3 regions of the Paenibacillus sp. FSL E2-0201 genome follow, and region 3 is predicted to be linked to each of the others. Evidence: riboswitches for the same ligand, from Rfam matches in the RefSeq annotation. Region 3 holds a riboswitch; each other region holds the start of a gene.
What was found. A riboswitch is a leader RNA that binds a small molecule or an ion and turns the genes downstream of it on or off. The one in region 3 is predicted to bind cyclic di-AMP.
Positions count from the first base shown of each region.

Region 1: linked by a shared signal. The riboswitch ahead of NSU15_RS02575 (hypothetical protein) and the one ahead of NSU15_RS00540 (C40 family peptidase) in region 3 are both predicted to bind cyclic di-AMP.
Region 2: linked by a shared signal. The riboswitch ahead of NSU15_RS16185 (APC family permease) and the one ahead of NSU15_RS00540 (C40 family peptidase) in region 3 are both predicted to bind cyclic di-AMP.

Region 1 is NZ_CP150154.1:562,514-565,791, reverse strand. Features, by position in the region: gene kdpA (potassium-transporting ATPase subunit KdpA) at 1-907, opposite strand, end outside; gene NSU15_RS02575 (hypothetical protein) at 1,124-1,540, opposite strand; cyclic di-AMP (ydaO/yuaA leader) riboswitch at 1,731-1,921, opposite strand; cyclic di-AMP (ydaO/yuaA leader) riboswitch at 2,342-2,507, shown strand; gene NSU15_RS02570 (hypothetical protein) at 2,640-3,131, shown strand; gene NSU15_RS02565 (hypothetical protein) at 3,148-3,278, shown strand, end outside.
Region 2 is NZ_CP150154.1:3,588,252-3,591,529, forward strand. Features, by position in the region: gene NSU15_RS16185 (APC family permease) at 1-1,509, opposite strand, end outside; cyclic di-AMP (ydaO/yuaA leader) riboswitch at 1,633-1,791, opposite strand; gene NSU15_RS16190 (disulfide oxidoreductase) at 1,989-2,453, opposite strand; gene NSU15_RS16195 (thioredoxin domain-containing protein) at 2,450-3,202, opposite strand.
Region 3 is NZ_CP150154.1:112,134-115,411, reverse strand. Features, by position in the region: cyclic di-AMP (ydaO/yuaA leader) riboswitch at 32-170, shown strand; gene NSU15_RS00545 (C40 family peptidase) at 224-652, shown strand; cyclic di-AMP (ydaO/yuaA leader) riboswitch at 1,012-1,153, shown strand; gene NSU15_RS00540 (C40 family peptidase) at 1,159-1,650, shown strand; gene NSU15_RS00535 (GNAT family N-acetyltransferase) at 1,875-2,360, shown strand; gene NSU15_RS00530 (cytochrome c) at 2,488-2,844, shown strand; gene NSU15_RS00525 (4a-hydroxytetrahydrobiopterin dehydratase) at 2,927-3,214, opposite strand.

The DNA of each region.
Region 1 (3,278 bases), 450 kb from region 3:
TTGATTCAGCATAATAGTTCAGTCCCAGCAGTAGTACGAACAAGGTCATCATTGCGGTAAAAATAACCCAGCCCTGACGTTTGTTCTTAGCAAACAGTCCGTACATATAAGGGAGCGAAGCTGGCAGCATCCACATAGAAAGAATCTCCAGCACGTTCGTAAGTGGATTAGGATTCTCAAAAGGATGCGATGAATTGGCCCCGAAGAAGCCGCCTCCGTTCGTGCCCAAATGCTTGATCGATTCCAGAGAAGCTACTGGACCGATAGCAATCTGTTGCGTTTGCCCCTCTAGTGTAGTGACTTCAAGTGATGGCTTGAGGGTTTGCGGCACATGTAATCCTACCAGTACCAATGAAACCAGCAGAGCCAGCGGAATGAACACACGAATATGTGCTTTGACGAAATCCTCGAAGAAGTTCCCGACTGATTTGCGTCCTGTGATCCCTCTGACAAAAGCAACCGCAACTGAAAATCCGCTCGCTGCAGACGTGAACATCATCATCGTGATGACAGCCATTTGTGAAAAATACGAAAGTCCCGTCTCCCCGCTGTAATGCTGCAGGTTTGTATTAGTCATAAAGCTGATCACCGTATTGAACGAAAGCGTCTGTTCCATATCCGCAATTCCATTCGGATTTAGCGGTAAACCCCGCTGCAATCGAAGAAAGATATAGCTGAAAGTAACCAGTACGATATTCGTTAAAACAAAGCTGAGCGCATACTTTTTCCAGGACATACCTTCCCGTTTTTTCAGTCCGATCAGCTTATAAATCCCTTTTTCCACGCCTCCAAACCATCGATCCGTACGATTGGGTTCATTAGAAAATACATGATATAAATACGTGCCCATCGGCTTAACCAGCAAGATGAGAATGACGATTACAGCTACGATTTGCAAAATGCCCATGAATGCCCCTCCTTAAAATTTCTCCGGATGAATCAATGCGTAAACAAGATATAAAAACAGCAGTAGGGTAACAGCGATGACTAGAATCACAGCTTATCCCTCCCTGTATCCTCAACTACACCTGCGCACCAGCGCATAAATCCATAAAACAACCCGTAAATTACAGCTAACGAAGCCACCATATACAGATCCATCATATCTCCCGCACTCCTTCTTTTATCCTTGATGAGGTGATTTATCGATCAGAAAATCAGCATCTCCACTGTGGGAATAGATTACATAACTTGCACCAAGTCTTTTATAGACCAATCTAGGATTTATTGAGCTTGTGATCACAAAAATCGGCTGCGTCGTCCAGGTGCGGCACATCTGAATGTAGCGGCAGCATAACGTAAAGCTGCTCTCGAACAGATATACCCGGCCTACCGGGAACGGCGGGCGAAACCAAGTATTCTGATGGCGGGTATCTACTAGAACGACTTTCTCAATCCCCATCTCTTCAAGTAGGGACTTCTCAGGCAAGTTGTTGGTCAATCCCGCCATCTTAATGCCTCTAAATTTTAGAAGCTTAATAAAATGTTCTCCTGCCTTCGTTGGCGCACATACCAGTACATATTCATTCTGATCTGTCATCTCTTATTCTCCTCAAATGCTTTGCTTGTAAGATCAGAGCTTGATCACCCTGGTCTTGAAAGAAAAGCTACCGCTAATGATGAATATAACGACCTCTTCCTGAGGTTTTCCATAAATGCTTTGCTTAAAAAAGCACAGCAAAAAGCCACAAAGGATTCTCCTCTGTGGCTCGCTAGCGGTCACATTGCACTCATCCTCTCTCCATACGCTTACGAGGTTAGCTGTCGGATTCGGGCGGTGAGAGTCGCCCTACCTGTAGAGGATGCGAGCTCACTCGCATCCTCTACAGGATTCACCCCATAACCGGCTTCCGACTCTCACATCGTCTGCCGATTGTTGGTTCCCCCGCTTTCCTTACCGGAAATTAAGCGGATCAAATATTCGATTGTTGTTGAAACAGGAGTAATCATACCCTTATGCAGGAAGTATTGTAAAACGTGATTGATGCCAAAATAATGCAAATTAAAAACTATTTTCGCATTGGATAGCGCTTACTTGATATTCAATCTCTCTATATCTCTTGTTTACTCGAATTTGAATCAATTAGCGAAAAGCGGACGGACTCTGTGATTTTATTCACCACAGCTGGAGAAATCACCAAAAATCGCCTATATAGGAAAGGAAACGAGAAGTCGAGATTAAACGAGGAAGAAGCTCGATAACACGCAATAAATACCTATTTGGCAGGATTTTTCGTCGCAGTTGGTAGGATACGGTTCAAATTGCGCTCAAAAGAACACTTTCTGCTTTTACAGAAACACCTTGAAAAGAGTATGATTCGGATTGAATCTATTTCACGAAATACAATCAACGCTGAGTTCCTGTATTTGCAGGGAACGGGGGAACCATCGGGCCACATGGCCTACTTGGGGTGAATCCGAAGGAGACTGTTCAAGTCTCACATAGGTAGGGCGACTCTCACCGTCCGAATCCGACAGCTAACCTCGTAAGCGTAAAGAGAGAGACCCTTGATCCGCCACGCTTTGGCACAGGTGTGTATGCCTGTATTCCAAAACCGCAGCAGAGGTCCTCCTCTTGCTGCGGTTTTTGCGTTACCTGAACCTACCCGGGTAATAGCATGCTGGACGGGGTGAAAGGAATGAAACACTATTATTGGGGAATTCAGCAAGGGCTGCTTGAGCCGATAAGTCTAAATTATGTTTGCTTTGGAGCGTTATGGTTCGAAGAGGATCATCACAGAACTATTGTCGGCTATGCATTTGGTCAGAACCAAATTGAATCCTTGCGCCATTTCAGCAGCCCTTCTACTTGTGAGTACTGTATGGACCGAAGAATTATATACGAAATATATAAAAGTATCAGAGAAAAGCAGCAGCTGCAGGATTGGTCCGCACACCAATGTTTTCCGTGGCTCGCCCCCTTTAAGAAACCTTGGAAGGACGTTGCTATTGGTTGGTACGTAATGAGATCCCGCAGCACCTTCCCCTTACATTTATCCATTATACGTAAACAGAAATTCCGACTATGGCTGGAGCATGCCGCAGTCTGTGAGAACGAAGCTGAAATGCTCGCCTGTATAGAGAAGGCTAACCTTACTCACCATGTTGAGCTTAAGCTTTTGGAACCCTAGGGAGGAGAAACTTGTCATGGACCAGCGAAGACTATCTCGCATTGAAGTATTCGTCTTTGATTCACCTGAGCCTATTCACTATGGAATGGAGGCTGATCCAGGCAGCCGGTATGGCATCCTGAAACTTACCTGTAAAGGGGGTAGCAG
Region 2 (3,278 bases), 3.3 Mb from region 3:
TACTGCTACAACATTATCCGTTAAAGACTTGGCATAGCTAATGGAATGCAGTACAGCACGTGTTACACCGGCAACAGGGACAACAACCGTGCTGCCTTTAATCAAAGGTTTATCTGTACTCGGACATATACGAAGCTCATCTGCAATATTCAAATAGTGCTTGTGGATACGGTAGAACACAAACATTACAGCAGGTAAGAAAATGAAAGCCATCCATACGCTTGAGAACTTAGTAATGATAAAAATAAGCGTAATCGTCAATGTAGTCAGCATACCAATGGTATTTACAACAAATCTTTTTTTCCATCCCGCTGGTTTGGTTTTAAACCAATGAACCATCATTCCTAGCTGAGACAATGTGAAAGGAATGAAGACACCAACCGCATAAAGAGGAATCAGGCTTTCTGTATTTCCGTGGAATGCAGCTACAAGCAGAGCTGACAGAACACCTAGAAAAATAATACCATTGGAGAAGCCTAGACGGTCACCACGAACCATAAAAGCATGCGGCATATATTTATCTTTTGCAAACATAAATGCAAGCAGCGGGAACGCTGAGTATGCCGTATTAGCCGCCAAGAACAAAATTACTGCTGTGATACCTTGTATGAAAAAATATAAAGTTCCGCGACCAAAGGTCGATTCAGCGATCTGAGAAACAACTGTGGCCTTTTCGTCAGGCACTATGCCGTACCAATACGCCAGGAGTGTGATGCCTGTGAACATAAATCCAAGTATAACTCCCATGACCATTAAGGTCTTGGCTGCATTCTTTTCTGCAGGTGCTTTAAAGTTTGGAATAGCATTAGATACAGCCTCTACACCCGTAAGAGCCGAACAGCCAGAACTGAAGGCTTTTAATAGTAGAAACAAACTAACATTTGAAACAGCAGCGCCAATTTCAGGGACATTCGCATGCACGCCACCTGCTGCATATTTAATAATACCGGAGATAATCAACACTACAATCGACACCACGAATAAATACACTGGGATTGCGATGAATGAAGCTGATTCTGTAACTCCGCGAAGATTAATTAAAGTAAGAAGAATAATAACGGATACTGCAATAAGAACGGTGTGATTATGAAGACTTGGAAAAGCCGATGTGATCGCATCCGTCCCTGCCGACGCACTAACAGCAACGGTCAGAATGTAATCCACTAACAAAGACCCTCCTGCTAAAAGCCCTGTCGGAACACCAAGATTACTCTTGGCAACGATGTAAGCTCCGCCTCCCTGAGGATAAGCGTAGATCGTCTGCCGATAGGATAAAATCAGGATGGCCAGCAGGCCCAATACGGCTAATGCAATTGGCAGGGAATACCAGATGGCAGTAAACCCTGCAGCCACTAGTACAATCAGAATTTGTTCCGTTCCGTAGGCTACAGACGAGAGCGCATCAGAAGACAGGACAGCCAGTGCTTTAACCTTGGATAACTTTTCATGATCGAGTTCGTTCGACTTCATCGGACGCCCGATCAATAGTCGTTTTACCTTGCTTACCATGGTGGATACAGTTCCTTTCTTTGGGAGCTGAAACGGAAATTCCGCGCGCTGTTTTCATTGGTGGATTTCATAAATGCAGACACTAAAAATAGCATACGGAAATGATCCGCATGCTATGCATGGTCATTATCCCACCTTTGCTTACGAGGTTAGCTGGCGGATTCGGGCTGTGGTATAGCCCTACGGTTTAAGTCCAATCGACCCATTCCGATTCACCCCATTGGCACGAATGCCAAGTTTGGTTCCCCCGTTTTTCCTAAGAAAATTCAGCGCATATTCAACTTCTCACAAGGTCTAATATTAGTCTACAAAGTGGTTACAGTAAAGCGTTGAAAAAAATGAAAAAAGAATGAAAAAACATCCAGTAAGCGCAAATACAGAGTCTTATTGGATGCTCTCTTTCATTCTCTTCAATTATCCCTCTGGATCGTGTTTTTAATCACTTTTCACATTTTTTCGGATCACTTAAAGTTAGAAAATCAAAATCCTAAACTTTCCTCTGTATCTAACTCCATCACTTCTTCTTCCTTACGTCCGTACCAAAGTAAAATACTAATTAAAGCAAAAGCGATTAACGCAAGGAATGGTATCGTAATGAATCCAAAAAAGTTCAAGTAATCCTTATTACAAGGAACACCAATTGTACAAGGAAGAACTTTACTTAACGCAGGAATTTTCTGTTCCGCATAGTGATAGATCGAGATACTGCCACCAATCAAGCTTAGTGGAAGTACATAAGGGATTATCCGTTTATCCCCTCGAAACGTTGCAATTCCCAAGAGGAATAACTGAGGATACATGAAAATTCGCTGGAACCAGCAAAGCTTACAAGGTTCATATTTCAATACTTCGCTCAAATACAAGCTACCGGCAACAGCAACTAAAGAGACGAACCAGGCCAGATACAGGCAGTTACGCTTGCAAAAAGATAGGAACTTTGTCACTTTGCCTCCACAGCTTTTGCAGCGTCATTAATTTCAGTTGAAATCGCTTCAATGTTAAATGGATCCGCAGTCTTTACTCCATTGATGTAAAGGGATGGCGTTGTAGTTACCCCTGCTTCAGTAGCTAGCTGCATGCCCTTATTTAGGTCATCTGCATACGTACGATCCTTGATATCTTTACGTAGCAGTTCGTAATCGATAGTTAACTTCTCTTTCTCCGCAAGGCTTACTAAGAAATCTTCAGTTGCCCATTCTTCGCTCTCATCACCTTGCTGTGCGTATACAGCATCGTAGAACTTCCAGAATTCATCTTTATTCTGATGATATACAGATAATGCAGCAAGTGAGGCAGTCTCAGAGTCTGGACCAACGAAAGCCATATTTACAAAGTAGAGCGCTGCTTTTCCCTCGTTGACAAAATCTTGAACAATCTTCGGTTTAACTGAAGTTGCAAATTGGGAACACGCTGGACATTTTAAATCACCAAATTCAACAATTTTAACAGGTGCATCCTCTTTACCGACTCTAGGTAGCTCACTGTAATTGAATTCCACTGGTTCTCCCGTAGTGGCATTTTTTGCGGCATCTTTCGAAGCTAACATAAACAATCCAACAAAAATGATGACTACTAAAGCAATTGAACCAATAATTAAAATTCTCGTCTTCTGCTTTTGTTGCTCCTGTTCTACCCGCCGTTTCTCTTGTTTGCTTAGCTGGGGAACGCTTGTACTTTTATTAGGTTTACTCAAGGAGAATTCCTTTCTGTCCTCTGTGGACTAATGTAGTTTTTATCATATACATTTAAAATTATATAATTTTAAATCT
Region 3 (3,278 bases):
TGTCGTAGTCTTGTCGATAAGTCACTATCTGGTGCATAAAACGCCGAATTCCTTGCACCGGGAAGTGGGGGAACCATATTTTGGGTGAATTGATCTCGCTTTGCAGTGATCATAGGGGAACCTTCTACCGAACCCTTAAGCTAACCTCACAGGCATTGGAAGGGGTACAATTTTTTTGAAGAATTTAAGAAAAGCATGCGTCGCTGCGGCGCTAGGACTTGTAATGGCGTTCTCTATTGGTGGAGGAAGTGCCTTTGCAGACTCTAAGATGGACAGTGTTATTTCAAAGACTATTGGAGTTGCCTATAAAACCGGAGGCACTAGTACTGCCGGGTTTGACTGTTCTGGATTTACTACGTATGTATTCAAGAAGGTGGGTCTTTCTTTGCCCCGTACTTCAAAAGCTCAATATAGTGTCGGAACTCCTGTAGCCAAAAGCAAATTGCGTTCAGGTGACCTAGTTTTCTTTAACACATTGGGCAACGGCGTATCCCATGTCGGCATTTATGTTGGAAACGGAAAATTCGCACAATCATCATCTTCATATGGCGTGACCATCACTTCACTTAGCCAGTCCTACTGGGCCAATCGCTACGTTGGTGCTAAAAGAGTAATGAGTACTTCCTCATATCAAGCTGTAGCCTACGATTAATACTTCCCCACAACTATAACCTCACAATTACATTATATAGACCTGGGTTTGATTATTGACTTAATCGAATCCAGGTTTTCTTTTGCCTTATTCTATTCTTTACACCACTAGAACGGACTTTAAACACTTTTATTTGATAAAAATTTCAATAAATATAAAAATTAGTTTAATATTATCGCTTACATATGCATTTTGTCTTTAAAAAAACGAATTTTTCTGCATGATTATGTTAAAAACGATTGCCAAGCGGCACTCTGTTTGTTACAATAACTGCAGTAAGATTTTAGTAACATTTTTGTAATCATTAAGTTGTTATTTACAAAGGTTTTGTCATGTATTGATTACAAGCTATTCCTAATCAACAGTATCAGCCGAGTTTCCTAACTATTAGGAAAACGGGGGAACCAACTTTGGGTGAATTGACCTCCATTTTTAGAGGGGTCATAGGGGACCTTCAACCGAACCCTTAAGCTAACCTCGTAGGCATCCGGAAGGGGTATAAACTTTTGAAGAAGAAGCTAGCAGCAGCAGTACTTAGCTTTTCCATTATTTTCACCATCGGAGCAGGAAGCGCTTTCGCGGATTCCAAAATGGATAAAGTGATCGACAAGACCATCGGAACTAAGTACGTATCCGGCGGCATCTCCACAAATGGATTTGATTGCTCCGGATTTACAATGTATGTATTTGATAAAATCGGTATCAATCTACCACACCAATCAGGTTCCCAGTATCAAATGGGTACTGCTATCTCCCAAGATGATTTAAGATCTGGAGATCTTGTATTCTTTAATACAAGTGGTAAGGGTGTCTCCCATGTCGGTATTTATGTCGGTGAAGGCAAGTTTGCACACGCATCTTCCTCACGCGGTGTAACGATTAGCTCCCTGAGTGATAGTTACTACGTGAAACGCTACATCGGTGCTAAACGGATTATGAGCACAGATGCTTATCATTCTGTTGCTTCTGAGACAGAAGATAATGATGATGTTCAATAAGTAAATCGTACATAGGCTCTTTTCCAAGATGTTGCTTCTTGGGGAAGAGCTTGTTTTTTTGTCTTATTTAATATTTACCCCTCTCAAAATTTGTAAAACATTAATCCTCATAAAGTTTCTGAGTCGACCATCCCTCTTTTTGTATATAATACATATAGTATTGTGTGAAACTTATACTTTCTTATATTTTAAAGTCCCCCCCGTGAAAGGAGGTCTTTGACCTTATGATAAATCCCTCCGTTACTTTTCATGTAGCACCTATGGAGACCAGTCACGCGGAAGAGATTTGCAACTGGGATTACACTCCCCCTTATAATATTTACGGCTGGATGCCTTGGGAGCAAATGCAGGCTCTTGAAATCGAGTTCGGCGACCCCCAGTTACGGAATGAGCAATATGTCTCCATATTAAATGGGCAAGGAGCTTTATGCGGATTCGCGCAGTTGTTTCCGATGGAAGGTGTTGTTCGCTTGGGGATTGGCATGCACCCCGATCTATGCGGTCAAGGCCTAGGGAAATTATTCATGGATGCAATCGTGCAAGCAGCCTTGATTCGTTATCCTGAGCGTGAGATAGATCTAGAGGTATTGACCTGGAACCAGCGGGCGATCCGAACTTATCAAAAGTGTGGATTTACGATTACCGATACGTATGAGCGCTTAACCCCCACAGGAAACAAACCATTTTATTGCATGGTCTATGACAAATAATATTAAATTCCATATTTTTCAATGATTTGATGGAATTATCGTTCATTTATTTGTCACAAACCCTATGATAACGCTTCACCTTGAGCTATAATGTAGGAAGCAGCTTACATAGAAGGGACGAACTGGGATGCAGAAATGGATCATGAGCGGTTTGTTTTTTGCCGCCTGTGCCTTTGCGGTAGTACTTATGTTTACACTTCCAGGTAAAGAAGAGGTAGCTGAACAGAATAAGCCAACGATGCCGGTAGTTCAATTGGATGCGGCAAAGGCGGAAGCAACCGTGAAAGCCAGCTGTATCACCTGTCATGGCGATCAGCTTCAAGGTGGAGTTGGACCCAGTCTTCAAAATGAAGGCGGTCAGCATGATGCTGAAGAAATCTACAGTATCGTCACTAAAGGACGCGGCCAAATGCCTTCCTTTAAAGAAAAGCTAGCCCCTGAGGAGATTGCAAACGTCGCCCTCTGGCTCTCAGAGAAAAAGTAACTACCCAAGCAACTAAAAACGCCCGTGCCAGAAGATAGTTCACTATCTGCGCACGGGCGTTTATTTATGAGTTTGGGTGAAACTAACGATTTTTCTCAAAGGCTTCATTAAATTCATGTGCCTCTCGAATATCAAGAGCTGTAATACCATCTTGCTCATTTGATTTCAGTCGTAGAGTCACTGTCTTATAATCAATCGTAATATGTGGATGGTGATCAAAGGCTTCTGAAATGGTGGCAACTTCATCAACGAAAGCAATACCCTTCATATACTGGCTGAACATATATTTTCGCACCATGGTATTCTCTTCCAGCTTCCAACCTTCCAGCTTGCTGATCTGTTCACGCAGTTCTTCTTCCGTAAATAACAATTCGTTTCCTCCCTTACTAAAAATTGCAGTAAAATCCGTAGATCCTTTACTTGTCTTATTCGTT